Regions from separate parts of the Pseudomonas sp. AC112 genome, predicted to be linked through region 3. Evidence: predicted binding sites of a transcription regulator. Region 3 holds the regulator's gene; each other region holds the start of a gene.
The links. The regulator sigma-54, encoded in region 3, starts transcription at its own class of promoters, with help from an activator protein. The targets are predictions, from matches to a motif close to ANTGGCATNNANNTTGCTNT.
Positions count from the first base shown of each region.

Region 1: AC0IYN_RS18075 (circularly permuted type 2 ATP-grasp protein) is a predicted target of sigma-54. The motif match lies at 6,336-6,355, and genes of this name have one in related genera.
Region 2: AC0IYN_RS19190 (flagellar hook-length control protein FliK) is a predicted target of sigma-54. The motif match lies at 3,707-3,726, and genes of this name have one in related genera.
Region 4: glnA (type I glutamate--ammonia ligase) is a predicted target of sigma-54. The motif match lies at 4,299-4,318, and genes of this name have one in related genera.

Region 1 covers NZ_CEEDCM010000001.1:3,903,187-3,910,692, reverse strand. Annotated here, with positions in the region: gene AC0IYN_RS18100 (3-hydroxyacyl-CoA dehydrogenase NAD-binding domain-containing protein) at 1-397, opposite strand, end outside; gene AC0IYN_RS18095 (acetyl-CoA C-acetyltransferase) at 414-1,619, opposite strand; gene AC0IYN_RS18090 (c-type cytochrome) at 2,268-3,074, shown strand; gene AC0IYN_RS18085 (transglutaminase family protein) at 3,139-3,942, opposite strand; gene AC0IYN_RS18080 (alpha-E domain-containing protein) at 3,939-4,889, opposite strand; gene AC0IYN_RS18075 (circularly permuted type 2 ATP-grasp protein) at 4,894-6,303, opposite strand; gene AC0IYN_RS18070 (ribonuclease E inhibitor RraB) at 6,709-7,050, opposite strand; gene AC0IYN_RS18065 (hypothetical protein) at 7,264-7,500, opposite strand.
Region 2 covers NZ_CEEDCM010000001.1:4,143,242-4,150,747, reverse strand. Annotated here, with positions in the region: gene fliO (flagellar biosynthetic protein FliO) at 1-101, opposite strand, end outside; gene fliN (flagellar motor switch protein FliN) at 103-570, opposite strand; gene fliM (flagellar motor switch protein FliM) at 605-1,573, opposite strand; gene fliL (flagellar basal body-associated protein FliL) at 1,583-2,083, opposite strand; gene AC0IYN_RS19190 (flagellar hook-length control protein FliK) at 2,317-3,657, opposite strand; gene AC0IYN_RS19185 (Hpt domain-containing protein) at 4,507-4,854, opposite strand; gene AC0IYN_RS19180 (ATP-binding SpoIIE family protein phosphatase) at 4,885-6,603, opposite strand; gene AC0IYN_RS19175 (STAS domain-containing protein) at 6,600-6,905, opposite strand; gene fliJ (flagellar export protein FliJ) at 7,088-7,506, opposite strand, start outside.
Region 3 covers NZ_CEEDCM010000001.1:1,222,496-1,230,001, forward strand. Annotated here, with positions in the region: gene AC0IYN_RS05795 (KpsF/GutQ family sugar-phosphate isomerase) at 1-957, shown strand, start outside; gene AC0IYN_RS05800 (KdsC family phosphatase) at 958-1,482, shown strand; gene lptC (LPS export ABC transporter periplasmic protein LptC) at 1,491-2,063, shown strand; gene lptA (lipopolysaccharide transport periplasmic protein LptA) at 2,050-2,583, shown strand; gene lptB (LPS export ABC transporter ATP-binding protein) at 2,583-3,308, shown strand; gene AC0IYN_RS05820 (RNA polymerase factor sigma-54) at 3,494-4,987, shown strand; gene hpf (ribosome hibernation-promoting factor, HPF/YfiA family) at 5,063-5,368, shown strand; gene ptsN (PTS IIA-like nitrogen regulatory protein PtsN) at 5,379-5,843, shown strand; gene rapZ (RNase adapter RapZ) at 5,846-6,703, shown strand; gene AC0IYN_RS05840 (HPr family phosphocarrier protein) at 6,720-6,992, shown strand; gene AC0IYN_RS05845 (ZIP family metal transporter) at 7,093-7,506, opposite strand, start outside.
Region 4 covers NZ_CEEDCM010000001.1:1,866,711-1,874,216, forward strand. Annotated here, with positions in the region: gene AC0IYN_RS08730 (YkgJ family cysteine cluster protein) at 1-431, shown strand, start outside; gene typA (translational GTPase TypA) at 670-2,490, opposite strand; gene thiI (tRNA uracil 4-sulfurtransferase ThiI) at 2,630-4,084, opposite strand; gene glnA (type I glutamate--ammonia ligase) at 4,419-5,825, shown strand; gene AC0IYN_RS08750 (chorismate mutase) at 5,978-6,508, shown strand; gene glnL (nitrogen regulation protein NR(II)) at 6,847-7,506, shown strand, end outside.

The DNA of each region.
Region 1 (7,506 bases), 2.7 Mb from region 3:
ACTTGTCGTCCAGCGCGACACGGTAATGACACGCCAGGCAAATCTCCCAGCCGCCCCCCAGCGCCGCGCCATTGATGGCGGCCACCACCGGTTTGCCGAGGGTTTCCAGGCGCCGCAGCTGTGCTTTCAACACCAGCACGCTGTCGTAGAATTCCTTGGCGTGAGCCTTGTCGACCTTGATCAGTTCATTCAAGTCGCCACCGGCAAAAAATGTCTTCTTGGCCGAGGTAATCACTACCCCGGCAAGGCTGTCTTTTTCCGCCTCCAGGCGCTCCACCGTGGCCGCCATGGCCTCGCGGTACACGCTGTTCATGGTGTTGGCGCTCTGGCCGGGCATATCGAGGGTCAGCACGACGATGCCGTCCTGGCCTTTTTCGTAACGAATGGCTTGGGTCATGACAGATTCCTTGGGCTCAGAGGCGTTCGATAATGGTGGCGATGCCCATGCCACCGCCGACACACAAAGTGGCCAGGCCATAGCGCTGCTGGCGCACTTCCAGCTCGTCGAGCAGGGTGCCAAGGATCGCGCAGCCGGTGGCGCCCAGCGGGTGGCCCATGGCGATGGAGCCGCCGTTCACGTTGACCCGCGCCGCGTCGATGCCCATGTCCTTGATGAACTTGAGCACCACCGAGGCAAACGCTTCGTTGACCTCGAACAGGTCAATGTCTTCAACACGCAGCCCAGCCTTGGCCAGGGCCTTGCGTGTGGCAGGCGCGGGGCCGGTGAGCATGATGGTCGGGTCGGTACTGGTGACCGCCGTGGCGACGATACGCGCGCGGGGTTGCAGGCCCAGTTCGCGGCCCTTGGCCTCGGAGCCGATCAACATCAACGCGGCGCCATCGACGATGCCGGAGCTGTTGCCCGGTGTGTGCACATGGTGGATGCGCTCCACATGGCTGTAGACCCGTAGTGCGGTGGCGTCGAAGCCCATCTGCCCCATCATTTCAAAACTGGGCTTGAGCTTGCCAAGGCCTTCGAGGGTGGAGTCGCCGCGAATGAATTCGTCGTGGTCGAGCAGCACAATGCCGTTCTGGTCCTGCACCGCAATCAGCGACTTATTGAAGGCACCGGCCGCGCGGGCCCTGGCCGCTTTCTGCTGCGAATGCAGGGCAAAGGTGTCGACGTCCTCGCGGGTGAAACCTTCCAGGGTAGCGATCAGGTCTGCACCGATACCCTGGGGGGTGAAATGGCTGTGCATATTGGTCTGGGGGTCGAGCACCCAGGCGCCACCGTCGCTGCCCATGGGCACGCGGGACATGGACTCGACGCCACCGACCACCACCAGGTCTTCGAAGCCGGAGCGCACCTTCATCGCGCCCAGGTTGACCGCTTCCAGGCCTGAGGCGCAGAAGCGGTTGATCTGCACGCCGGCGACGCTGATGTCCCAGTCCGCCACCAGCGCGGCGGTCTTGGCGATGTCGGCGCCTTGGTCGCCCACGGGGGTCACGCAGCCGAGCACGATGTCGTCGACCTGATGGGTGTCGAGGTCGCTGCGTCGGGCCAGGGCGGTGAGCAAGCCGGCCACCAGGTTCACTGGCTTGACGCTGTGCAAGGCGCCGTCGGGCTTGCCTTTGCCACGGGGCGTGCGTATCGCATCAAAGATCAAAGCTTGGGTCATGACGTCCTCGAACCGCTGTGCATGTGTGCCTCTACCTTAGGCCCGATTGACACGGTTTCAATGACGAATGCGCTCATTGCTTTTGACCCCCTCGCTCGGACGAACGGTAGCCAACGTGGGCGATTACCTGATTAATCGTTTTAGCTGTCTAGCCAAGGCATTGGCGCCAAGATGGCGATATGCCTCATGCCTTTTTAAGCTCAAAAGTTGATTAGCTGATATGAAATGGGTCTAAGCCACGAAGAACGAGGGCTCTAAGGTTCAATCAGTAAGAAGTTGCTGCCGGGTTTTGCTGGAGCAGCTGTAAGAAAAGCGACACGTCATCTCGCCAAACTGAAATAAAAACCGGCACGCATTTGACGCTCAGGAATAACAACAAAAGGCAGTCAGCCATGTTCAAACATTCGAAAGTACGTCAGGCGGGACTCATTCTGTTCGCCACCACACTGATTCTGATCTTGCCCAACTTAACCAAGGTTATTGGGTGACCCCTCCACGCCCACATTCCGTGCCATCACAGCACAGGGTTTGCAGCTTTTGGCAGCACCTGCCGGGACATTGTGCATAGCGGTCCTGCAGGGGCTGCCTTTTTGCGTGTCGAATTCCGGTATCGTTAGCCTAAATACACCTTTGATTCGAGCCTGCGTCTTGAAATCCATCCTCGCCCTCGTCGCTGTGCTGATCACGCTGCCCGCTGCGGCCGCGCAATTGACCATCGAACTCGACCACACCCGCAAGACCTGGCAGACCGCCGACTTGCTCAAGCACCCACAAGCGCAGTCGGTACAGATCGTTGATGACGTGTCTTACAAGCGCACCCTGACCTATCGCGCCGTGCCGCTGGCAGTGCTCCTACCGGGGTTGAAACCTGAGAGTCACCTGCAAGCCGTTGCCCTTGATGGATTCGCCGCCGAACTCACGGCTGCGCCGCTGCTGGAGACCCACGGTGCACGCGCCTGGCTGGCGGTGGAAGATCCCGCCCAGCCATGGCCTGCGCTGGCCGACGGTAAACCGAGTGCCGGGCCGTTCTACCTGGTGTGGACCGACCCGCAAGCCGGGCACATCAGCCCGGAGCAGTGGCCGTTCCAGATTTCGGCGATCAAGCAATTGAAGACCGTCGCGGAACGCTTTCCGGCGCTGCTGCCCGACCCGAAACTGGCGGCCAATGACCCGATCAACCAAGGCTTTGCGCTGTTCCAGAAGAATTGCCTGGCCTGTCATCGTCTCAATGGCGCCGGTGATGCTCAGGTGGGGCCGGACCTGAATATCCCCTACAACCCCACCGAGTATTTCGGTGGGGATTTCCTCAAGCGCTATATCCGTGACCCGCAGAGCCTGCGGCATTGGCCACAGGCGAAGATGCCGGCGTTTGCCGCCAGTGTGTTGCCCGACAATGAGCTGGATTTATTGGTGGGGTATTTGAAGCATATGGCCGGGCGCAAGCAACAACCCTGATCTTGACGTTGCCCCTGTAGGAGCCGGCAAGCCGGCGCCTACAGTTGATCTGCGGTGTTCTGGGTTATTGCTGCTGGACAGAAATCACCGGCGTCGGCGCCACGAACACCTTGGCATGCATCTGCTCATGCCCGCCGCCACGGCGCATGCCGCGTACCGGGCAGGCGTCGAGGTAATCCAGCCCCACCGCCAGCTTCAAATGCCGCTCCGGGCGGGCCAGTTGGTTGGTCACGTCAAAGCTGTACCAGGCGTCATCCAGCCAGGCTTCGGCCCAGGCGTGGCTGGCCAGGTGCGTGCTGTCCTCCGAGTACAAATACCCCGACACATACCGCGCCGGAATCCCCAGGCTGCGTGCGCAGGCCAGAAACGCATGGGTATGGTCCTGGCACACGCCTGCACGACCAGCGAAGGCTTGCGCGGCGCAGGTGTCGACCTCGGTCGCGCCAGGCATGTAGACCATCGTCTGGCTGAGCGCATGCATCAGGTCGATCAGCGCCGTACGGTCGCGACGCTGATGGCAATGCTGGTCGGCAAACCCGCGCAGGGCTTCATCGGGCTCGGTGAGGCGGGTACAGCGCAGGAATGGGAACGCCGATTGGCTCTCATGCTCGGCCTCGTGCAATTCGTCGATGTCCACCTGGCCACGGGCGCCGATGATTATGGCGTCATGGGGTTCATCCAGGGTCAACACATGCAGGATGTTGCCGAACGGGTCCACTTGGGCGCGCACCGGACGCGGCAGGTCAAGCTGCCAACTCAGTACGTGCTGGCGCTCGCTGTCGTGGGGCGTGAGGCGCAGGTATTGGATGCTGGCGCGCACTTGGTCTTCGTAGTGGTAGGTGGTTTCGTGGCTGATGGAGAGTCTCATGCCGCCTCCAGGTAGGAACTGTAGATGGCGTCGCCCAACTGGCGGACCAAGGGAATAAAGTCGGTCAGCCAGGCGTGCAGGCCTTCCTCAAGGATTTCATCGATGGCGGTAAAGCGCAGGCGCGCATCCATCTCGGCCGCCAGGCGCTGTGCTGGGCGGCCATTGATGCCAGGCAGGCTGGCGAGGATCTGGTCGATCTCCTCACTGCAGGCCCGCAGTGAGCGCGGCACATCGGCGCGCAGCAGCAACAACTCGGCGACTTGCCGCGCGCCGGGGGCGTCGCGATAAATCTCGGTGTAGGCCTCGAACGACGACAACGCACGCAGCAAGGCGCTCCATTGATAGTAGGCGTGGGCCGTGCCATCGGTGACTGCTTCGGCACGGTCACCGGCCATTTCGTAGCGGGCGTCCAGCAGGCGCAGGGTGTTGTCGGCACGTTCGATAAAGGTGCCCAGGCGAATGAAGCGGAAGGCATCGTTGCGCATGATGGTGCCGTAGGTGGCACCGCGGAACAGATGGGACCGCTCCTTGACCCACTCACAGAACCGGCTCATGCCATAGCGGCTCAGGCCTTGCTGGGCGATGTCGCGGATATCCAGCCAGGTCGCGTTGATGTTTTCCCACATGTCAGCGGTAATCCGCCCACGCACCGCATGGGCGCTGGCCCGCGCCGCGCCGAGGCAGCTGTAGATGCTGGCCGGGTTGGCCGCATCCAGGGCAAAAAAGTGCAACAGGCGCTCGGCGTGCAGTTCGCCGTGGCGTTCGTGGTAATCCTCCAAGGTGCCGGTGATCAACAGCGGCATGGCCAGTTCATGCAGGCCATCACCGCGCCCGTCCTGGGGCATCAGCGACAGCGAATAGCTGACATCGAGCATGCGCGCGAGGTTTTCCGCACGTTCCAGGTAGCGCGACATCCAGTACAAATCCGAGGCAGTTCTACTCAACATGGCATCAGTCCTCGACCACCCAGGTGTCTTTGGTGCCGCCACCCTGGGACGAGTTGACCACCAGCGAGCCTTCGCGCAATGCCACGCGGGTCAGGCCACCGGGGACCACACGGGTTTCCTTGCCGGACAACACGAACGGGCGCAGGTCGATATGACGTGGCGCAATGCCGTTTTCGACAAAGGTCGGGCAGGTGGATAAACACAGGGTTGGCTGGGCAATATAGGCGTGGGGCTTGGCCTTGATACGCGCACGGAAGGCTTCGATTTCCGCCGCTGTGGACGCGGGGCCGACCAGCATGCCGTAGCCGCCGGAGCCCTGGGTTTCCTTGACGACCAGGTCTGGCAAGTTGGCCAATACGTGGGACAGTTCGTCGGGCCTACGGCACTGGAATGTAGGAACGTTCTTCAGGATGGGTTCTTCGTCCAGGTAAAAACGGATCATCTCGGTGACAAAGGGGTACACCGACTTGTCATCCGCCACCCCAGTGCCGATGGCATTGGCCAGCACCACATTGCCGGAGCGATAGGCCGCGAGCAGGCCGGGCACGCCAAGCATGGAATCCGGGTTGAAGGCCAAGGGATCGAGGAAGGCGTCATCCAGGCGACGGTAAATCACGTCCACGGCCTTGGGGCCATCGGTGGTGCGCATGAAGACGCGGTCATCGCGCACGAACAGGTCGGCGCCTTCCACCAGTTCCACGCCCATTTCACGGGCAAGAAAGGCGTGCTCAAAGAACGCGCTGTTGAAGCGGCCCGGGGTCAATACCACCACACTGGGGTTGTCCAGGGGGCTGGAGCTTTTCAGGGTGTCCAGCAACAGATTGGGGTAGTGGTCGATGGGCGCGATGCGTTGGGCGGCGAACAGCTCGGGGAACAGGCGCATCATCATCTTGCGGTCTTCAAGCATGTAGCTCACGCCGCTGGGGGTACGCAGGTTGTCTTCCAGCACGTAGTACGTGCCGTCGCCATCGCGTACGAGGTCGATCCCAGAAATGTGGGAATACAGGTCGCGGTGCAGGTCCAGGCCCTGCATCGCCAATTGGTATTGCTCGTTGGCCAGCACCTGTTCGGCGGGAATGATCCCGGCCTTGATGATGCGCTGTTCGTGATACAGGTCGGCGAGAAACATATTCAGCGCCTTGACCCGCTGGATACAGCCGCGCTCGACAATCCGCCATTCGCTGGCGGGAATGCTGCGGGGGATGGTGTCGAAGGGAATCAGGCGCTCGGTGCCCTGCTCGTCCCCGTACAGGGTGAACGTGATCCCGGCGCGGTGAAACAGCAAATCGGCTTCGCGCCGGCGTTGAGCCAGCAATTCAGGCGGTGTTTCGGCCAACCAACGGGCGAACTCGCGGTAATGAGGCCGGACCTGCCCTGCCCCATCGTACATTTCATCGTAATAAGTGCGGATCATGCCGAACTCCTTGTCACCCGGGCGCAAGAACCATCGCAAGGCCCGTGCCAGCGGCATAAACACTTAAAAATCAGTGAGTTGAATTACAACGAGAATCCTCTCGCACCGTCCTGGTGCGCAGAATGCCCGGTGCATGGCGGCACGCTTCATCGTAATGCGGGCTTTGCCTATCAACAGCATAGTCAGAGTTGATTTCACTGCCCGCCGAAGTCTGCGGATAATCGGCCCCATCTGCTGAACAGGATGCGTCCTACAGTTTCAGCGAACCGCTCTTCCCTTTAAGCCACCCTCTTGGGTGGTTTTTTTTTGCGCGCTGAATGCGTGGGTGAAATTGTCAGTGCAGCACAAACAAAATCGGCCGACCCAAAAGGTCAGCCGATACGCTGTGTTGCTCATACATTGCCGCTACATGGGTAACCCACGCACCTCCTGCTTGACGCCCCATCCCTCGATGATCCCGCCCAGCGGCTCGACCACCGCCCCAAAGTCCTGCTCGAAGTCTCCTATGCCGTCGTAGGTGGCAGACATGATTTTGCTCAGCTCCAAGTACCAGGCGCCATCGTCGCGCGCACTGACCTGGGCATTCAGGGATTCCCCACGAAACTCACCCGCAGCCCTGCGCGCCCGTTCCTCATCCGGGAAAATGGCGTAGAACTCGATGGGGTGAAAACGCGAGAAGTCGAAGCCGCCCTCTTTCATGCGGCGCAGAACGTTGGTGCTGATGTCTTCTTGATAGGCTGTGCTCATGAAAAGTGCTCCTCGAATTGATGGATAGACTTTCCGTGCTTCCCGAAGCCCACGCCGTACTGGCGTGGGGGCTACGGCAACAACATCACCGCTGGAAAACAAGCATGTAGCTGACAAGACCAGACCTTAGCGATTCATTCGCTGATCTCACTTGCAGAGTAGCGCGAAGCTATCACCTCCACCAGAGGCGCTTTAAGTGTGTACAGGGAATGTTCAGGCGGCGGGAGAGATGTCGAGGATCTGGATACTGTTCTGGTCTTTGAGGATCTTGACCGTAGGCTCGGGCTTGCGGCCCTCCAGGTCATTGAGGTCCAGTTCAGCGGCGATGGGCACCAGTTTGTTGCGAATCATGTGTGCCGCATCTTCGAGGCTGGGCTTCTGATCGCAGGTGAACTGCTCTACGGTCTGAACGCCGTGATCATCAACGAAGGTAATCTGCCACTTTTGCATCGGTGC
Region 2 (7,506 bases), 2.9 Mb from region 3:
CTCACCACCGGCGCTGCCGTCGCAGCCGCTTGCGCGACCGGCTCAGCCGCGAGGGCGCTCAATGGCAGCGCCAGAAACAGTCCCGCCATCGAATACTTCATATCAGCGCAACTTCTTGATGCGTTCGCTTGGGCTGATCACGTCCGTCAGGCGGATGCCGAACTTCTCGTTGACCACCACCACTTCGCCGTGGGCGATCAGCGTGCCGTTGACCAGCACGTCCAGCGGTTCACCGGCCAGGCGATCCAACTCGATCACCGAACCCTGGTTGAGTTGCAGCAGGTTGCGGATGTTGATTTCGGTGCTGCCCACTTCCATGGAAATCGACACCGGGATGTCGAGGATCACATCCAGGTTCGGGCCGTCGAGGGTCACCGGATCGTTGTTCTTCGGCACGCTGCCGAATTCCTCCATCGGCAGGCGGTTGCCGGCCGGCGCGGTGGCGGCGTCAGCGGCCAGCAGCGCATCGATATCGTCCTGGCCAACATCGCCGGTTTCTTCCAGGGCTGCCGCCCATTCGTCAGCCAGTGCCTGGTCTTCGGCGGAAGTGTTTTCGTGTTCGGTAGCCATTACATGTCCTCGGCGGAGCAGAAATTAATGTGGATCAGCGACGGTTGATCGGTTCAATCACTTGCAACGCCAGGTTGCCTTTGTGAGAGCCGAGCTTGACCTTGAACGACGGCACGCCGTTGGCGCGCATGATCATTTCTTCCGGCAGTTCGACGGGAATCACATCCCCTGGCTGCATGTGCAAAATATCGCGCAAACGCAACTGGCGACGGGCCACCGTGGCGCTCAGGGGCACGTCGACGTCCAGCAGGTCTTCGCGCAGGGCCTTGACCCAGCGTTCGTCCTGGTCGTCCAGGTCGGACTGGAAGCCGGCGTCGAGCATTTCGCGCACCGGTTCGATCATCGAGTACGGCATGGTCACGTGCAGGTCGCCGCCACCGCCATCGAGTTCGATGTGGAAGGTCGACACCACAATGGCTTCGCTGGGGCCGACGATGTTGGCCATGGCCGGGTTCACTTCCGAGTTGATGTACTCGAAATTGACTTCCATGATCGCCTGCCAGGCTTCCTTCAAGTCGATGAAGGCCTGCTCCAGCACCATGCGCACTACCCGCAATTCGGTAGGGGTGAATTCACGCCCTTCGATCTTGGCGTGGCGGCCGTCGCCACCAAAGAAGTTGTCCACCAACTTGAACACCAGCTTGGCGTCGAGGATGAACAGCGCGGTGCCGCGCAGCGGCTTGATCTTGACCAGGTTGAGGCTGGTGGGCACGTACAGCGAGTGCACGTACTCGCCGAACTTCATCACCTGCACGCCGCCTACCGCCACGTCCGCCGAGCGGCGCAGCATGTTGAACATGCTGATCCGGGTGTAGCGGGCAAAACGCTCATTGATCATCTCCAGGGTCGGCATGCGTCCACGGACGATACGATCCTGGCTGGTGAGGTCATAACTTTTGACGCTGCCGGGCTCGGCAGCCATTTCGGTCTGTACCAGACCATCGTCGACGCCATGCAGCAGCGCGTCGATTTCATCCTGGGACAGCAGGTCTTGCACGGCCATGTCGTGATCCTACTGCAATACGAAGTTAGTGAAGAGCGCCTGCTCGACCACGACTTTGCCGAGTTCCTTCTGGGCCACTTCCTGCACGCTGGCCGTGACCTTCTGGCGCAGCATTTCCTGGCCCACCGGGGTGGCGAGTGTGTCGAAGCTCTGGCTGGAGAACAGCATCACCAGGTTGTTGCGGATCACTGGCATATGCACCTTGAGGGCGTCCAGGTCCGACGCGTTGCGGGCCAGCAAGGTGATGCTCACTTGCAGGTAGCGCTGACGACCGTTCTGATTGAAGTTGGCGACAAAGGCCGGGAGCATCGGCTCGAAGATTGCCGGTTGCTTGACGTTAGTGGCGGTTTCGGCGGCGGGTGCTGGTTTGCTTGCACTGCTGTGCATGATGTACCAGGTGCCACCCACCGAAGCGCCAATGGCCAGGAGCAGGCCCAGGACTATCAGCAGGATAAGCTTGAGCTTACCTTTGCCTGCGGGTGCTTTTGCTGCGTCGTCGCTCTTCGCCATGCCAATAATCCGTCACTATTCGGGGATTCATAGATCTACGGAAAGGCAAGAGCAAGTGTTATGCCAGAGTTGTCTGGCAGATTGGGAAGAACACCCTGTAATCTGCCTTGCAACTGATCCCTGTGGGAGCGGGCTTGCTCGCGAAAGCGCTAGGTCAGCGATAGAAGTGCTGACTGATCCACCGCATTCGCGAGCAAGCCCCCTCCCACATCCGGGCCTGTGCAAGGCTTGAATCAGGCGTAGTAGTCGACGGCGCTGGAGCCGATCACGGTTGAGGTTACGGGCGCCACGGCTTCAGCCACATCAATATGATTGCCACTGTCGCCGTTATCACCGCCGCGCCCGCCGCTGCCGCTCACGCCACGGGTCTGGGCCTGTTGTTGCTGCTGTTCCTGGCCACGGGACTGGTCAGAGACGTTGACGTCCACCTGGCCCATGCCTTGCTGGGCGAACATCTCCCGCAGGCGGCCGGACTGACTTTCCAACGCTTCACGCACCACCGGGTGGGCGCTCATGAAATTGACCTGGGCCTGCTGGTCGGCGGTCATGTTGACCTTGATATCCAGGCGACCGAGTTCAGCCGGCTGCAACTGGATCTCCGCCGACTTGAGGTTGGCGCTGGACAGGTACATCACACGGTTGACGATTTCGTCGGTCCAGCCGCTCTGGTGCATGGCCAACGGCGCATTGGTTACCGGCGGCAAGGCGTTGGCGGTTTTCGGCGTGGCGGCCTGGGTCAATGCAGCCAGGCGGTTGGCGAAGTCGTCGACACGGGTGTCGCTGCTGGCGTTCTTCAGGTCCTTGAGGCCGTCCTCGATCAACCCGCCGAAGGCCTTGTCACCGCCCGTGTCGGTGCTGTCCTTGGTGGCTTGCTGGTCGACCATATTGGCCAGGCCGGCGGTAAAGTTCTGTGCGGCGGTGGGTTGATCCTGAGTTGGCGCCGGGGCGGTTTTGGCCTGGGCCTGACTACTGGCCGAGACGTGACCGCCCTGCTCCATCGCCAGGCGCACGGCTGGCATGGCGTCCAACGGGTCGGCTTCCGGATCAAAGACAGGCTTGGCTTCCTCGGTGGCCGCGACGGGTGCCGCGACTACCGGCTGGGTCTTGTCATCCTTGGCTGTGGTGACAGGCGCCGGGGTTTCCACCGGTACTGGCACGGCGACTGGAGTAACGGTGGCAATCAGGGCCGGATCGACCACCGGGTCAGCTGGAGGCTGCTGTACCAAGGTCGGGTCGGTTGACGCTTCGTCATCCTTGCTGGCGCTGTCGTCGGTCTTGTCCGGTGGGGTGGCAGGCAAGGGTTTGCCGCTATCGGCAACGGCTGGCGTGCTGGCGGCAGGTTTGTCGCTGCTTGCCGCTGGCTTGGCACTGGCGTCGGAAGACTTGCCGGCGGTGGGCTTGGGCGAATTGTCGTCGGCCTTGGCCGTGGGTTTGGAAGCCTGGTTGGCGAACACTTGAGCGAAGCCAGGGCCCTTGTCCCGTGGGTCCGCAGCCACTGCCGGTGGGTTGGCGGCGGGCGCTTGAGGCTTGGCCGCGGGGGCAGCCTGAAGGAGCGAATTAGGGGCGACTGGCATAGGTAAAGGTCTCCACTGCATGGGGATCGGGGATGCAGTACAGGGAGGTAGAGCAAGAGTCGGGCCAGGTTTCGGGTTGTGGTGTGTATATCCGTTATTTGGGTAACGGCGGGTATTGGTTCCGCCCTTACGGCGGGTCACTTTGGAAAAGAGCCCCAAAGTAACCAAAGGGCTCTTGCCCCAACACTCGGCACCTCGCCTAGGCTCGGTGTGCCCGTAATCCGCCAGGTATTTGGGGGGCCGCCGCCACGCGCCATCCATGGCGCGGGGCGGCTAAACCGGCATCCCTGCCGGTTTACCCCCCAAATCCCTGTCGAATTCCGGCCAGCGTGTTTAACGGGGCGCCTAAGATCAAAATCAAAAGCAAAAGCACAGCGGCCTGACAGCCGGCTTGAGTGGTGTAGAGCAAAGGCAGAAGCAAACGCGGTCGTGTAGGAGCCGGCTTGCCGGCGATAGTCTTTAACGATCATGGGGGACATCTGGATAAACGCGGCGATCTCACGTTTTTCGCCGGCAAGCCGGCTCCTACAGGGACCGCGTATCCACGATGCGGAGCGAGTCGCTCTTGATCTTGATCTTGATCTCAGGCGCCCCGTCAAACACGCTGGCCGAACGCAGGCTTGAATCCGTGGGTAACCCGGCAGGACGCCGGGTTAGCCGCGCTGGGCCAAGGATGGCCCATCGCGGCGGCCCACGGATTCAAACCGGAGTGAGGGCATGCCGAGCCTAGGCGAGGCACCGAGTGTTGGGGCGAGGACCTTTTGGTTACTTTTGGGTCCTTCCAAAAGTGACCCGCTGTAAGAGCGGAACCATAAGCCGCCGTTACCTAAATAACGGATATGTACTCAGTCAAATCTGAAACCGCTGCCGCTCCGTCTCATACAACGGCTTCACCAACGCAAACTCCCGATCAATCTGATCCACCAACTCCCCCAGATCCCCAACCACAGGCCCAACGGACTCAACCTCCAGCCGCTGACACAACTGCGCCAACCGTACCGCCCCGAGGTTCCCACTGCTCCCCTTGAAGCTATGCGCAATGCGCCCCAACGCCTTCGCATCATCCCTGGCCTTGCGCAACGCTTCGACGCGCTTCTGGGAATCATCGAGAAAGGTATCAAGCAACTTGGGATACTCGCCTTCCATGACTTCCTGCAGACCCGACAGCACCTCCGGGTCCAGATGTAGATCAACCACTTGCTCGCTCCTTGATCAAGAATCGGCGGATTATGCCAGAGCCTCCCAGCAAAACTCCACGCAGACACTACGCCCGCCATCCGACCAGCCTACATCGCTGCTCAACTGACGCACCAGGCTCAAACCCCGGCCAGACAGACGGTCAATGTCCAGCGGCCGCGCCAGCACCTGTTCCACGTCAAAACCAGGCCCGCTGTCCTCGACGCGCAGGGTCATGCGGCCGCCCGCCGCGGTCGGCACCACTTGCACATGCACGCGTATATAGCCGCTGTTGAGCTGCGCCAGGCGGTCATTGCGCTGGCGGTAATACTCGGCAAACCCCTGGGCATCGCGCTTGAGCCGCGAATCCAGGCCCAACACCCCGTGCTCCAGGGCATTGGAATACAACTCGGCCATCACGCTGTAGAGCGCCCCGCTTTGCTCCCGCAGGCCATGGATCTCCAGCAACAATTGCAGCAGGTACGGCAATGGGTTGTAACGCTTCAAGGTCTCTGCGCGGAACTCGAAACTCACCGACCAGTCCAGCGGGCACGACTGGCCGCTGTCAGCATACAACGGCCCGCTGGCACGCAGTTGCTGGCCGGCTTGCAGGGTGATCTCCACCATGCTCACGTCATCTCGCGCCTCACCCCGAAACGCCGCCAAGGCCTGTTCAATGTCTTCAAACAGACGATCAGGCTCACGGTTGGCAGCGAATACCTGCTGCAAGCGTTCGGCGCCGAACAGCTGATCATTGGCATCGGCGGTATCCAACACACCATCGGACAGCAGGAACACCCGGTCACCCAACGCCATCGGCCAGACTTCGGTGCGATCATCAAATGCTTCGGCCGACAACACCCCCAACGGCAAATGCCGCGACGCCAGCGGTGTACGCTTGCCGCTGGCGACTTCATGCACATAGCCTTCGGGCATGCCGCCGTTCCACACTTCCACCACGCGCCGCTGCGTGCTCAGGCACAACAGGGTGGCGCAGCAGAACATGTCCACCGGCAGGATGCGCTTGAGCTTGGCGTTCATCTCGCGCAGGGTTTGTGCCAGTCCGTAGCCCTTGGCGGTCATGCCGTAGAACACTTCCGCCAGGGGCATGGCGCCCACCGCCGCCGGCAAGCCATGGCCGGTGAAGTCACCGAGCAGCACGTGCATATCGCCGGACGGCGTGTAGGCGGCCAGCAGCAGGTCGCCGTTGAACAACGCATAGGGCGATTGCAGGTAACGAATGTTCGGTGCGGCATTGATGCAACCGGAATGCGCGACCTTATCGAATACCGCCTTGGCCACCCGCTGTTCATGCAGAAGGTAGTCATGATGCTTGGCGATCAGGTCGCGCTGCTGCAAGACCGTAGCCTGCAACCGCCGCAGGCGGTCCATGGCGTTGATCTTAGCGGCGAGAATAAGCTGGTTGTAGGGCTTGGGTAAAAAGTCATCGCCGCCAGCATCCAGGCACCGCGCCAGCGCTTCGCTCTCGCGCAGGGAGGTGAGGAAGATCAGCGGCACCAGCTCTTCACCTGCCAGTTGCTTGATCCGGCGCGCCGCCTCGAAGCCGTCCATCACCGGCATCAGTGCGTCCATCAACACCAGTTGCGGGCGCTCGCGGGTAAACACCTCGACCGCTTCGGCACCATTGGTGGCCGTGAGCACTTGGTGCCCTTGGCGCCGTACGATGGTCGACAGCAACAGCAGGTCGGCGGCGCTGTCTTCGGCGATCAGGATCGTCAGCGGCTCAAGGACCGGGGCCAGGGCGCTCAACTGATGTCGAACAGTTTGTCGAAGTTGGAGATGGCGAGGATCTTGCGCACATCGGAGTTGCTGTTGATCACCTGCACTTCGGCATTATCGCCACCGGCATGGTCACGCAACAGCAGGAGCATACCCAGGGCGGAGCTGTCCATGTAGGTGGCTTCCTTCAAGTCGACGACGTACAACTCAGGCACTTTATAGAAACGCTCGTAAGCATCACGAAACGCTTGATGGCTGCCGAAATCAAACCGGCCCTTGACCGCGATCATCAACTTCTTCCCATCCAGGGATACTTCTGACTCGACTGACATGCGACTGCTTCCTTGTCATTGGCAATGACACAAGGTTTAGCAGGCGAACCCGATCTGAGCAACACCACACATCAACTGTAGGAGCCGGCTTGCCGGCGATGGCGGTGTATCAGGCACAATTGAGCCCATTGATAGGCCGCTATCGCCGGCAAGCCGGCTCCTACAATACACGGCGGTGGTGGTTAGAACTGGGACTGGCGTGGGAGGCGCTGGGACAGTTCGTCGAGCAGCTTTTGCTCGCGCTTGTCTTCAAGCGCGCGTGCTTCGTCGATATAACGCTGCACCAATTTGCGCAAACCTTCGACCCGGGCAAACGCCGCTTGCCAGCTCTCGCGGGCTTTATCGAGGTTGTTCTGGTGCCACGCCAGGCTCTGGCGCTGCTGGCCGACGGCGGTTTCCAACTGATTGAGAAAGCCCTGGTAGCCCATCAGCCACTGGCCCGATACGCCTTTGCTGCCGCGCTCGATCCACTGCTGCTGGTACTCGCCCCGGAAACGCTCCAGGTCGCCCAGTTTGCTTTCGGCCAAGCGCACCTGCCCCTGGAAATAACCCAGGCGCTGCACGGCGGTTTTCTCGGCCTTTTCGGCCATGTCCACCACCG
Region 3 (7,506 bases):
CTTATTCAATCTGCACAACGCACCATCCGCCTCGAGCTTGAAGCCGTAGAAGGCTTGCTGGCGCATATCGACGCAGATTTCGTACGCGCGTGCGAGATGATTCTGGCCAGCAAGGGCCGCGTTGTCGTGGTCGGCATGGGCAAGTCGGGCCACGTCGGCAACAAGATCGCCGCCACCCTGGCCAGCACCGGGACCACTGCATTTTTCGTGCACCCCGCCGAAGCCAGCCACGGCGACATGGGCATGATCACCAAGGATGACATCATCCTGGCACTGTCCAACTCCGGCAGCACCAACGAAATCGTGACCCTCCTGCCGCTGATCAAGCGCCTGGGCATCCAGATGATCAGCATCACCGGCAACCCGGAGTCGACGCTGGCCAAGGCTGCCGAAGTAAACCTGAATGTTCATGTGGCCCACGAGGCGTGCCCGTTGAACCTGGCACCGACCTCCTCCACCACCGCCGCACTGGTCATGGGCGATGCCCTGGCCGTGGCGCTGCTGGAAGCCCGTGGCTTTACCGCCGAGGACTTCGCATTTTCTCACCCGGGTGGCGCCCTGGGCCGCCGCTTGCTGCTGAAAGTGGAAAACGTCATGCACTCGGGCGATGAATTGCCCCACGTCCAGCGCGGCACCTTGCTGAAGGACGCGCTGATGGAAATGACCCGCAAGGGCCTGGGCATGACCGTGATCCTGGAAGCCGACGGCCGCCTGGCCGGGGTCTTCACCGACGGCGACCTGCGCCGCACCCTGGACCGCACCATTGATATCCACACCGCCACCATCGATGCGGTGATGACCCCCCATGGCAAGACCGCACGCCCTGAAATGCTGGCAGCCGAAGCCTTGAAGATCATGGAAGACCACAAGATAGGCGCACTGGTGGTGGTCGATGGCAATGACCATCCGATTGGCGCCCTGAACATGCACGATTTGTTGCGTGCGGGAGTGATGTAAATGACCAGCGACCTGTTGCAACGCGGCAAAAACATCAAGCTGGCGATTTTCGACGTCGACGGCGTGCTGACCGATGGCCGCCTGTACTTCCTCGAAGACGGCAGCGAATTCAAGACGTTCAACACCCTCGATGGCCAGGGCATCAAGATGCTGATGGCGGCGGGCGTGCAAACGGCGATTATCAGCGGCCGAAAAACCCCCGTTGTGGAACGCCGTGCACAAAACCTGGGGATTCCTCACCTGTATCAGGGCCGCGAGGATAAACTGGTGGTTCTGGACGAGCTTCTTGGCCAACTCAACCTAAGCTATGAGCAGGTCGCCTACTTGGGCGATGACCTGCCAGACCTGCCGGTGATTCGTCGGGTGGGCTTGGGCATGGCTGTCGCCAATGCGGCGGCATTTGTTCGCGAGCACGCCCATGGCATCACTACCGCCCGTGGCGGTGAAGGTGCCGCCCGCGAGTTCTGCGAGCTGATCCTGCGTGCCCAGGGTAGCCTTGAAGCGGCCCACGCCGCCTACTTATAGAGCGTTTTATGCTGAGCAAAAAGATTCGCAACTTCCTGCTATTCGGGGTCATCGCCGCGCTGTTCCTGGCGGTGGGCTACTGGAATATCAGCCCGGAGCGCTTTCTCGACCAGCCTGCTGCGCAGGTTGACGAGGGCGCTATCGACTACTACGCCATCAATGCCAAGAGCGTGCAATTCCTGCCAGACGGCAAGGTTCAGTACGAGATGACGTCGGACAAGGTCGAGCATGTAAAGGCCAGCGAAGTCACGCTGCTGACCAATCCGGACATGAACATTTACCGCGGTACCGAGTTCCCATGGCACGTCACCAGCAAACGTGGTGAGGTCAACCCGGACGGTACCGAGGTGGAACTGATCGACTCGGTGCGCGTTGCGCGCACGGACGATAAAAAACGTGAGACCGTGATTACCAGCAGTCGCATGACCGTATTCCCGCAGAAGCAATATGCGCAGACCGAGCAAGACGTTAGAATCGACGGCGCTGGCGGTGTATCGACTGGCAAGGGAATGAAAGCGTATTTGAAAGAAAGCAGGATACACCTGCTATCGAACGTAAGAGGACAGTATGAGGCTCGTTAAAACTCTCCCTATTTTGCTCGGTCTGGGCGCAGCACTGGGAAGCGTGAGCGCCTGGGCTCTGCCGAACGATAGCCAGCAACCGATCCACATCTCGGCTGACGATGCACAGCTCGATGACAAGCAAGGCGTCGCCACCTATACCGGCGGTGTGATCATCACCCAGGGCTCGATGAAGATCACCGGCAATACGGTGACACTGACGCGCACCCAATCGGGCGATATCGACGTGGTAACGTCGGTGGGCAACCTGGCTTACTTCGAACAGAAGCAGTCCGCGACCGATACCGGCCCGATGAAAGGCTACGGCAAGACTATCCAGTACCATGCCCAGCAGAACCGCATCGTCCTGATCGACCAGGCCAAGGTGCTCAGCCCCGATGGCAACTCGACGGAAGGTGAGAAGATCACCTATGACACCGTGAAACAGATCGCTAACGCCGGTCGTGCCAATGGCAACAAGGTCACCGCGCCTCGTCCACGCATCGACATGGTTATCCAGCCGAAGAAGAAGGCCGAGTAATGGCAACCCTGAAAGCCCAGCATCTGGCCAAGGCCTATAAAAGCCGTCAGGTCGTGCGCGACGTCAGCCTGTCGATCGACAGCGGCCAGATCGTCGGCTTGCTCGGCCCCAACGGCGCCGGCAAGACCACCTGCTTCTACATGATCGTCGGCCTGGTCCAGGCGGATCAGGGCCGCGTCCTGATCGACGACCTGGACGTGAGCCACCAGCCGATGCACGGCCGCGCCCGCGCCGGTATCGGCTATCTCCCTCAGGAAGCATCGATCTTCCGCAAACTGTCGGTCGCCGATAACATCATGGCCATCCTCGAGACCCGCAAGGAACTCGACCGTGACGGCCGTCGCAAGGAGCTGGAAAGCCTGCTACAGGAATTCCACATCAACCATATCCGCGACAACCTCGGCATGAGCCTGTCCGGTGGTGAGCGTCGCCGCGTGGAAATCGCCCGCGCCCTGGCCACCGCGCCCAAGTTCATCCTGCTGGACGAACCGTTTGCCGGCGTCGACCCGATCTCGGTGGGCGACATCAAGCAGATCATCCATCACCTCAAGGCCAAGGGCATTGGCGTGCTGATCACTGACCACAACGTCCGTGAGACCCTCGATATCTGCGAAACCGCGTATATCGTCAACGATGGCCAGCTGATTGCCGAAGGCGATTCCGCCACTATCCTGGCCAACGAATTGGTCAAGGAAGTGTACCTGGGTCACGAGTTCCGCCTGTAAACACCGTGGTGTCACGGCCGTTTGTCAAGGTGCGCGGGAGTCAATGAAAACCTCCGGATTTTTATTGTTACCGCGCTCTAGGCAAAGCCCCCGACATCAGGCATATAATTTGCTTATGTTTGGCGCTCACGCGCCCTGTCGTGGATGGCGCATTGCGCCGGCGAATAAGGTGTTAAGCCCCTGCCATGAAACCATCGCTAGTCCTGAGAATGGGCCAGCAGCTGACGATGACACCGCAGCTGCAACAGGCCATCCGCCTGCTCCAATTGTCGACACTGGACCTGCAACAGGAAATCCAGGAGGCCCTGGAGTCCAATCCGATGCTCGAACGCCAGGAAGAAGGCGACGACTTCGATAACGCAGACCCACTGGCCGATAACATCGAGCAAAAACCCAATTCCGACGTGCAGGAACCCTCCTATCAGGAAACCGCCCCTACGGTGGATAACCTTGAGGAAGGCGAATGGAACGAACGCATTCCCAACGAGCTCCCGGTCGATACCGCCTGGGAAGACGTCTACCAGACCAGCGCCAGCAGCCTGCCCAGCAACGATGACGACGAGTGGGACTTCACCACCCGCACCTCCGCCGGCGAGAGCCTGCAGAGCCACCTGCTGTGGCAACTGAACCTTGCGCCGATGTCGGACACCGATCGCCTGATCGCGGTGACCCTGATCGACTGCATCAACAACCAGGGTTATCTAGACGAGACGCTCGAAGAAATTCTCGAAGCCTTCGACCCTGAACTGGATATCGAGCTGGACGAGATCGAAGCCGTCCTACACCGTATCCAGCAGTTCGAGCCTGCCGGTATCGGCGCGCGCACGCTCAGCGAATGCCTGTTGCTGCAATTGCGCCAGCTACCGGCCAAGACCCCATGGCTCGCCGAAGCCCAGCGCCTAGTTACCGATTACATCGACCTGCTGGGCAGCCGCGACTACAGCCAATTGATGCGTCGCATGAAGCTCAAGGAAGACGACCTGCGCCAGATCATCGAGCTGGTACAGAGCCTCAACCCGCGTCCCGGCTCGCAAATCGAATCCAGCGAAGCCGAATACGTGGTGCCCGATGTCATCGTGCGCAAGGACAACGAGCGCTGGCTGGTCGAACTGAACCAGGAATCGGTGCCGCGCCTGCGGGTCAACCCTCAATACGCAGGCTTCGTACGGCGCGCCGACACCAGTGCCGACAACACTTTCATGCGCAACCAGTTGCAGGAGGCCCGCTGGTTCATCAAGAGCCTGCAAAGCCGCAACGAAACCCTCATGAAAGTCGCCACCCAAATCGTCGAGCACCAGCGCGGCTTCCTGGAATACGGCGACGAAGCGATGAAACCGCTGGTACTGCATGACATCGCCGAAGCGGTTGGCATGCATGAATCGACGATTTCACGGGTGACCACGCAGAAATTCATGCATACCCCACGGGGTATTTATGAACTGAAATACTTTTTCTCCAGCCACGTCAGCACCTCCGAAGGCGGTGAATGCTCGTCCACGGCGATCCGCGCGATCATCAAAAAACTGGTTGCCGCGGAAAATCAGAAAAAGCCATTGAGTGACAGTAAGATCGCTGGTTTACTGGAGGCACAAGGCATTCAGGTCGCCCGTCGAACCGTCGCCAAGTACCGCGAGTCCCTCGGGATCGCGCCTTCCAGCGAGCGTAAGCGTTTGATGTGACGGGCGGGCCACAGCGTTCCAGTGGCAGGCGCTTCTGCCTGCCGCTTTATGCACTGGCAACGAAGGAGAAGCTGTATGCAAGTCAACATCAGTGGACACCAGCTGGAAGTCACCAAACCCCTGCGTGAATACACCGAAAGCAAGCTGAACAAGCTGGCAGGGCATTTTGACAAGATCACCAACGTGCAGGTCATCATGGAGGTCGATAAGCTCAAGCAGAAAATCGAGGCCACCCTGCACGTACCGAATGCAAAGCTCGTCGCCAATGCGGAGCATGAAGACATGTACGCGGCGATCGACTCGCTCTACGACAAGCTGGACCGCCAACTCATAAAGCATAAGGAAAAGAATCTGCACCTGATGCAAGGTACAGGTCGTTAACTCTCCCCCCATGATCCGACTTGAAACCATCCTGACCCCCGGCCGTTCCCTTGTGAACGCGCCGGGCGGCAGTAAAAAGAAAGCCCTTGAACAAATTGCCAACCTGATCAGCAGCCAAGTGCCTGATCTGGAGATGCAGGATGTCTTCGAGGCTCTGATTGCCCGTGAAAAACTCGGTTCGACCGGTTTTGGCAACGGCATCGCCATCCCCCACTGCCGCCTCAAAGGCTGCGAGACACCCGTCAGCGCCTTGCTGCACCTGGAAAAACCCATTGATTTCGATGCTATCGATGGTGCTCCGGTCGACCTGCTGTTTGTGCTGCTGGTCCCGGAAGCCGCCACCGATGCGCACCTGGAACTGCTCCGGCAGATCGCCAGCATGCTCGACCGCAAGGAAGTACGCGACAAACTGCGCAGTGCCAGCAGCAACGAGGCGCTGTACCAGGTTGTCCTGGATGAACAGAACGGGCAGTAACCATGCGCTTGATCATCGTCAGCGGCCGTTCCGGCTCGGGTAAAAGTACCGCCCTCAATGTTCTTGAGGACAGCGGTTTCTATTGCATCGACAACCTGCCCGCCGGCCTGCTGCCGGAATTGGCGGAGCGTGCGCTGATCCATACCGAACTGGCGCAACCCCTGGTTGCCGTTTCGATTGATGCCCGCAACCTGCCCAGCCATCTTGAGCGATTCCCGCAATTGCTCGAGGAAGTGCGCGCCAAGCATATTCATTGCGATGTGCTTTACCTAGACGCCGACGAAGAGACCCTGCTCAAGCGCTTCTCCGAAACCCGTCGACGCCACCCCCTCAGCAGCCCCCACCGTTCCCTGGCAGAAGCCATCGAAGACGAAACCAAGCTGCTGGGGCCGATCATTGACCTCGCTGACCTCAAGATCAATACCACCAGCCTCAACCTGTATCAGCTGCGCGACGCCATCAAGCTGCGCCTGCTGAATCAGCCGGAGCCCGGTACGGCATTTCTTGTCGAGTCATTCGGATTCAAGCGTGGCATGCCGGTGGACGCCGACTTGGTGTTCGATGTGCGCTGCCTGCCCAACCCTTACTGGAAGCCGGAACTGCGCGAACAATCCGGGCTGGATCAGCCCGTGGCTGATTACCTCGCAGCGCAGCCGGATGTGGAGGAGATGTTCCAAGACATTTCCAGCTACTTGCTCAAATGGTTGCCACGCTTTGCCGCCAGCAACCGCGCCTACGTCACCATCGCCATCGGCTGCACCGGCGGCCACCACCGTTCCGTGTACCTGACCGAGCGCCTGGGCCTGGTGCTGCAACAAACCCTCAAGAACGTCCAGGTCCGCCACCGCGACCTTAGCTGAAAGGAACACCTGCGCGATGCCCGCTCTGGAAATTGAAATCATCAACAAACTGGGCCTGCACGCCCGGGCCTCGGCTAAATTCGTGGGTGTGGCTGGGCAGTTTCCCTGTCAGATCCGCGCCGGGCGCTCACCGGAATCGATGGTCGACGGTAAAAGCATTATGGCGATGATGATGCTGGCGGCGGGCAAGGGCACCAAGATTCACTTGAAGACCGAAGGTGAGCAGGACCAGGAAGCGATGGACGCCCTGGTGGCGCTGATCAACAACTACTTCGACGAAGGCGAATAAACCTCTGTAGAAGCCCGACTTGCCGGCAATGGCGTCGCCCAGCGCACCGCACGTCTCAGGATTGATCGCCGGCAAGCCGGCTCCTACAAGGGAGCGGGCGTTATCCCAAAGCCGTGTCCATCACCATCATCAAGCAAAACCCGATGCACAACCCCAAACTGGCGAGCTTTTCGTGACCATTGCGCCGCGATTCAGGAATGACCTCGTGGGTCACCACCAGTAGCATCGCGCCGGCGGCCAGGGCCAGACCTAATGGCAACAATACCTCGGCCAGGCTGACCAACCAGGCACAGAGCACCGCAAACACCGGCTCAACCAGCCCTGACGCCGCACCGATCAGAAACGCCTTGACCCGCGACATCCCTGCCCCGGCCAACACCAACGCAATCACCAGGCCTTCAGGCACGTCCTGCAACGCAATGCCCATGGCCAGGCTGTCTGCATCCGGCATACCGCCGCCTGCAGAGACGCCGACCGCCATGCCTTCGGGGATGTTGTGGGCGATGATGGCAAA
Region 4 (7,506 bases), 640 kb from region 3:
AGCCTCAACTGATCGCCGCCGCGGAACTCGACCGTCTTGAAACGTGGCAGAAATATTCCGCGCATATGTGCGGTGGTTGCGTGTCCAGCTGCTGCACGCTGCCGGTCGAAGTGAAGATCAAGGACCTGATCCGCATTGGCATCGTCGATGAGTTCGAGCGCGGCGACCCGCCGAAAAACATCGCCAAGCGTTTGCAGAAGGAAGGCATCGTCGAGCGCTTCAATTCCAAATCCGAGATTTTTACCCTGCAGCGCATGAGCAACAACGATTGCCTGTACCTGGATCGTAAGACGCGCTTCTGCACTATTTATGACAAGCGCCCGGATACCTGCCGCAATCACCCGAAAATCGGGCCACGGCCGGGGTATTGCGCCTATAAGCCGAAGGAAGTGGTGCGCGAGACCAAGTTCAAGACCCTCGATAAGTTCTGATCGACAGCCAAACCCCTGTGGTGAGCGGGCTTGCCCCGCGCTGGGCTGCGAAGCAGCCCTAACCCGGCCACTGCATTTCTCCAGATAAAACTCAGGTGCCTGGTTTTGGGGCGGCTTCGCCACCCAGCGCGGGGCAAGCCCGCTCACCACAACAAGCGGGCTCACCAGAAAAATCCAGGCACAAAAAAACGCCCCCGGCCTTTCGACCGGGGGCGTTTTTCATTCAGCCTGAGTTAACTCAGTTCTTGGCTTTCTTGGCAGCGCGGGTACGCTCGCCTTCGTCCAGGATCTTCTTACGCAGGCGGATCGACTTAGGCGTGACTTCGCACAGCTCGTCGTCCTGGATGAATTCCAGGGCCTGTTCCAGGGTGAAGCGAACAGGTGGAACCAGAGCGATGGTTTCGTCTTTGCCCGAAGCACGCATGTTGTCGAGCTTCTTGCCTTTGGTTGGGTTGACGCCCATGTCGTTGTCACGGCTGTTCAGACCAACGATCTGACCGTTGTAGATCTCTTGACCGTGTTCAACGAACAGCTTGCCACGTGCCTGGAGGGTTTCCAGGGAGTAGGTCAGCGCCTTGCCGGTTTCTACCGATACCAGAACACCGTTCTGACGGCCGGACATGTCGCCGGACTTCATGGTGTCGTAGCGATCGAAGATCGAGGTCAGGATGCCAGCACCGTTGGTCAGGGTCAGGAACTGGTTACGGAAACCGATCAGACCACGCGCAGGGATGTTGTATTCCAGACGCACACGGCCTTTACCATCCGGCACCATGTTGGTCAGGTCGCCTTTACGCAGGCCCATCTCTTCCATCACCTTGCCCTGGGATTCTTCCGGGGTGTCGATGGTGACGTTTTCGAACGGTTCCTGCTTCACGCCGTCAACCTGACGGATGATCACTTCTGGACGACCAACGCCCATTTCGAAGCCTTCGCGACGCATGGTTTCGATCAGTACCGAGAGGTGCAGCTCGCCACGGCCGGAAACCTTGAACTTGTCAGCCGAGTCGCCTTCTTCAACGCGCAGAGCAACGTTGTACAGCAGCTCTTTGTCCAGACGCTCCTTGATGTTACGGGACGTCACGAACTTGCCTTCTTTACCGCAGAAAGGCGAGTCGTTTACCTGGAAGGTCATGGAAACGGTTGGCTCGTCAACGGTCAGAGGCTTCATCGCCTCAACGTTGTCCGGCTGGCACAGGGTGTCGGAGATGAACAGCGAGTCCATACCGCTCACGCACACGATGTCACCGGCAAACGCTTCTTCAACGTCGATACGGTGCAGACCGTGGTGACCCATCAGCTTCAGGATACGACCGTTACGCTTCTTGCCGTCGGCGCCGATAGCAACAACCGGGGTGTTCGGCTTGACGCTACCACGAGCGATACGGCCAACGCCGATAACACCCAGGAAGCTGTTGTAGTCCAGTGCCGAGATTTGCATCTGGAACGGGCCATCACGGTCAACTTTTGGAGCCGGTACGTTGTCGACGATCGACTGGTACAGCGGGGTCATGTCTTCAGCCATGTCGGTGTGTTCCAGACCGGCAATGCCGTTCAGGGCCGAGGCGTAGACGACTTTGAAGTCCAGCTGTTCTTCGGTGGCACCCAGGTTGTCGAACAGGTCGAAGATCTGGTCCAGAACCCAGTCCGGACGCGCGCCTGGACGGTCAACCTTGTTGATGCACACGATCGGACGCAGGCCGGCTTCGAAAGCCTTCTTGGTCACGAAACGGGTTTGCGGCATAGGGCCGTCTTGGGCATCAACCAGCAGCAGAACGGAGTCAACCATCGACATTACGCGTTCTACTTCGCCGCCGAAGTCGGCGTGGCCCGGGGTATCCACGATGTTGATGTGGTAGCCGTTCCAGTTGATAGCGGTGTTTTTAGCCAGGATGGTAATACCGCGCTCTTTTTCCTGGTCGTTGGAGTCCATCACGCGCTCGTCGTTGAGCTCGTTGCGCTCCAGGGTGCCGGATTGACGCAGGAGTTTGTCTACCAGGGTGGTTTTACCATGGTCAACGTGAGCAATGATGGCGATGTTACGTAGATTTTCGATCACTTGTGTATCTCGATCAGAGGATTCGGTGTGCTGACAGGTCGTGGCAGCGATTAACAGTAGAGTCAGGCCTTGCCGTTACAGCTTGACGGCAGAGTCGGGGGGCCGGTGACGCAGGCCACAGGCAAACAGCCCCGGGCTCTTAGCTCGGTCGATAAACGCGCACATTGGCATGCCCCTCACTGAGCAAATGGTGGGCATGCAGGCGACTCATCACGCCTTTGTCGCAATACAGCAGGTACTGACGGCTGTTATCCAGTTCCTTGAAACGCGCGTTCAATGCATAGAACGGCAGCGTTTGTACGTCGATGCCAGCGATTTCCAGCGGCTCATCTTCAGCGGCATCCGGGTGACGGATGTCGACGACGATCTGGCCGGCCAAGGCTTCGCTGACTTCTTCGATCTTCACATCCTGGCCCAGTTCGTCGATCACGCGATCGATCGGGACCAGTTTGGCATTCTCGAGCGCACGCTCCAGAATCGCCATGTCGAATTCTTTCTCTTCATGCTCCACGCGGTGACGCTTGGCGTGGGTCTTGGGGTTCACCGAGATGACCCCGCAGTACTCAGGCATGTGCTTGGCGAAGTCGGCAGTGCCGATTTCTTCTGCCAGGTCGATGATGTCCTGCTTGTGGCTGGCGATCAGTGGGCGCAACACCAGCTTCTCGGTGACGCAGTCGATGATCGACAGGTTCGGCAGCGTCTGGCTGGACACCTGGGAGATCGCCTCGCCGGTCACCAGCGCGTCGATCTGCAAGCGGTCGGCAATCTGCGACGCGGCGCGCAACATCATACGCTTCAATACCACGCCCATATGACCGTTATCGACTTTACCGAGAATTTCGCCCAGCACTTCTTCGAACGGTACGCTCACAAATAGCACGCGTTGGGAGCTGCCGTACTTCTTCCAGATAAAGTGCGCAACTTCCATCACGCCCAATTCGTGGGCACGCCCGCCCAGGTTAAAGAAGCAGAAGTGGCTCATCAGGCCACGGCGCATTATCTGGTAAGCGGCAACCGTGGAATCGAAACCGCCGGACATCAAGACCAGGGTCTGTTCCAGGGCGCCCAACGGGTAGCCGCCGATACTGTTGTGCTGGCTGTGGATCACAAACAACCGTTGGTCGCGAATTTCCATGCGCACTTCAATTTGCGGCGCTTTCAGGGAAATTCCGGCAGCGCCGCACTCGCGACGCAGCTTGCTGCCGACGTATTTCTCGACATCCATGGAGCTGAAAGTGTGCTTGCCGGCACGCTTGCAGCGCACCGAAAAAATCTTGCCTTCGAGTTCGCTGCCGTAGTGCTGTTTGCACTTCTCGGTGATGTCGTCGAAGTCGCCCAACGGGTACTCATCCACCTGCAGGAAATGCGCGATGCCCGGCATGCAGCTCAGGCGCTCGGTCATGTCCTTCAAGGCTTTGGGCTCGGTGACACGGGTTTCCAGCTCGAGGTTGTCCCACACGCCGTTCACCACCACAGCCGGGTCCAGATCGCGGAGCACGGCACGGATGTTCTTGGCCAACTGACGGATGAAACGCGTCCGTACCGGTCGGCTCTTGATGGTGATCTCGGGGAAGACTTTAACGATTAATTTCATGGAAACAGCGCGCGCCGGGCCTGCTGAAAAAGGGGGGCGCGGATTATAGCGGAAATCGCTCAAGGTTTAACCAGTTAATATGCATCGCAAGCGCAACGCACTAAAGGGGTGCATTCATGCGTCTTTGCGCTACATTGCGGTGCGCTATTTTTGGGCTTTTGTCGCAATGCACCTTTATAGGGGCGTTTTTGGAGCAGAAAACCCATGTTGGCGCACTGGCATGCAATTTGCTCTCTTGTGAGGCAGGTTGCCATGGCGGACTATCCGCGCCGGCATCACCCACATTCTAAGGGCTAACTCCACTACCCCAGCCCGAAGCCACCCGGAGGACACTATGTCGAAGTCGGTTCAACTCATCAAAGATCATGACGTTAAATGGATTGATCTGCGCTTCACGGACACCAAAGGCACTCAGCACCACGTGACCATGCCGGCTCGCGATGCGCTGGATGAAGCTTTCTTCGAAGAAGGCAAAATGTTCGACGGTTCCTCCATCGCTGGCTGGAAAGGCATCGAAGCCTCCGACATGATCCTGATGCCGGACGACAGCACTGCCGTACTCGACCCGTTCACCGAAGAGCCGACCCTGATCCTGGTCTGCGACGTGATCGAGCCTTCGACCATGCAAGGCTACGACCGCGACCCACGTGCGATCGCCAAGCGTGCCGAGGAATACCTGAAGTCTACCGGTATCGGTGACACCGTATTCGTAGGTCCGGAGCCAGAATTCTTCATCTTCGACCAAGTGAAGTTCAAGTCCGACATCTCCGGCTCCATGTTCAAGATCTACTCCGAACAAGGCTCCTGGATGTCCGACCAAGACGTGGAAGGCGGCAACCATGGCCACCGTCCAGGTATCAAAGGTGGCTACTTCCCAGTTCCGCCGTTCGACCACGACCACGAAATCCGTACCTCCATGTGCAATGCCATGGAAGACATGGGCCTGGTCATCGAAGTGCACCACCACGAAGTGGCCACTGCCGGTCAGAACGAAATCGGTGTGAAGTTCAACACCCTGGTTGCCAAGGCTGACGAAGTACAGACCCTGAAGTACTGCGTACACAACACTGCAGTCGCTTACGGCCGTACCGCTACCTTCATGCCGAAGCCACTGTACGGCGATAACGGTTCGGGCATGCACGTTCACCTGTCCATCGCCAAAGATGGCAAGAACACCTTCGCTGGCGAAGGTTATGCCGGCCTGTCCGACACTGCCCTGTACTTCATCGGCGGTATCATCAAGCACGGTAAGGCCCTGAACGGCTTCACCAACCCGTCGACCAACTCCTACAAACGTCTGGTTCCAGGTTTCGAAGCACCGGTCATGCTGGCCTACTCGGCGCGCAACCGTTCCGCTTCGATCCGTATTCCTTACGTGTCGAGCCCGCGTGCTCGCCGTATCGAAGCTCGCTTCCCGGATCCAGCAGCCAACCCGTACCTGGCCTTCGCTGCCCTGGTAATGGCCGGCCTGGACGGTATCCAGAACAAGATCCACCCTGGCGACGCCGCCGACAAAAACTTGTACGACCTGCCGCCTGAAGAGGCCAAAGAGATCCCACAAGTGTGCGGCAGCCTGAAAGAAGCCCTGGAAGAGCTGGACAAGGGCCGTGCGTTCCTGACCAAAGGCGGCGTGTTCAGCGACGACTTCATCGACGCTTACATCGGCCTGAAAAGCGAAGAAGAAATCAAGGTTCGTACCTTCGTACACCCACTGGAATACGAGCTGTACTACAGCTGCTGATCCAGTAGCGCCGCTTCTTAGAGCGGCGTGACGAAAAAGACCTCCTTCGGGAGGTCTTTTTTTTGGCCCGCGATTGCGCCGCGCCAGGCACCTATTGTATTGACTGATACGCCGCCATCGCGGGCAAGCCCCACCCCCACAGGAGATCATCCTTGAAACATCGACTTGTGTTCGCTCTGCTGTTCGTCAGTGCCACCGCGAGTGCTGCGCCGCCCACGCTTGAGCCGCTGCTCAACAGCATCGCCGAACGCCTGGAAATTGCCGACCAGGTTGCCCTGAGCAAATGGGACAGCAAAAAGCCGGTAGAAGATAAAAAGCGTGAACAAGAGGTGATCGCCAGCGTCAGCGCCCAGGCGCCGGCCTACAAGCTGGACCCAGCCGCCGCCGAGCAGTTTTTTTCGGCGCAGATCGAGGCCAACAAACTGGTGCAGTACACCCACCTTTCCGACTGGCAGTTCCAGGGCCAGGCGCCTGACGCCCCCCGCCCGGATTTGGTCAAGCAGATTCGCCCGCAGCTGGATGAACTGCAAAAACGCCTGCTGCAGCAACTGGCTGACTTTACCCCGCAGCGCACCGACCCACAGTGCCCCAAATGGCTCGCCACCGCCGTGCATGAGCCACTGAATGATCCGCTGCGCCAACTGGCAATGATCCGCGCCACCGCCGAGCTGTGCATCCTGTAGGAGCCGGCTTGCCGGCGATAGCGGCAGCACATTCAAAACCGCTATCGCCGGCAAGCCAGCGCCTACACCTCGCGCATTCCGCTCAATGACTCATCTCACTTCCTGAACAACCTTCACAAAACCGCACTATATTGGTGCGATAGGTTGCACCCTTCCCACCTGCCCAGCCCATTTTGGTTCGAAACTTCCCGAGCAAGCTGGCAGAACGCCACAGTTTCGCGCCTAAAACCCCCATTTCAGGGCTTGCACGCTTCTTTTCGGAGCCTTGGTTTGGTTTTTGCATTTTCCTTGTATCAGCGTGTGCCTCAAGCCCGCGCCTTGCTCCAAAAGAGGTCCTGATGACCATCAGCGATGCACTGCACCGTTTGCTACTCGACAACCTGACCACCGCGACCATCCTGCTCAATGACGACTTGCGTCTTGAGTACATGAACCCGGCGGCGGAGATGCTCCTGGCTATCAGCGGCCAGCGCAGCCATGGGCAGTTCATCAGCGAATTGTTCACTGAGTCGGCCGAGGCGTTGAGCTCGTTGCGCCAGGCCGTGGAGCAGGCACACCCGTTCACCAAACGCGAGGCGATGCTCACGGCCCTCACCGGCCAGACCCTGACCGTCGACTATGCCGTAACCCCGATCCTCAGCAACGGCGCCACCTTGCTGCTGCTGGAAGTGCACCCCCGTGACCGCCTGCTGCGCATCACCAAGGAGGAAGCGCAGCTGTCCAAGCAGGAAACCAGCAAGATGCTGGTGCGTGGCCTGGCCCATGAGATCAAGAACCCGCTGGGCGGTATTCGCGGCGCGGCGCAGCTGCTGGCCCGCGAGCTGCCAGAGGAACACCTCAAGGACTACACCAACGTCATCATCGAGGAAGCCGACCGCCTGCGGAATCTGGTGGACCGCATGCTCGGCTCCAACAAGCTGCCGTCCCTGGCAATGACCAACGTGCATGAGGTGCTGGAGCGCGTCTGCCAGTTGGTAGAGGCCGAAAGCCAGGGCTGC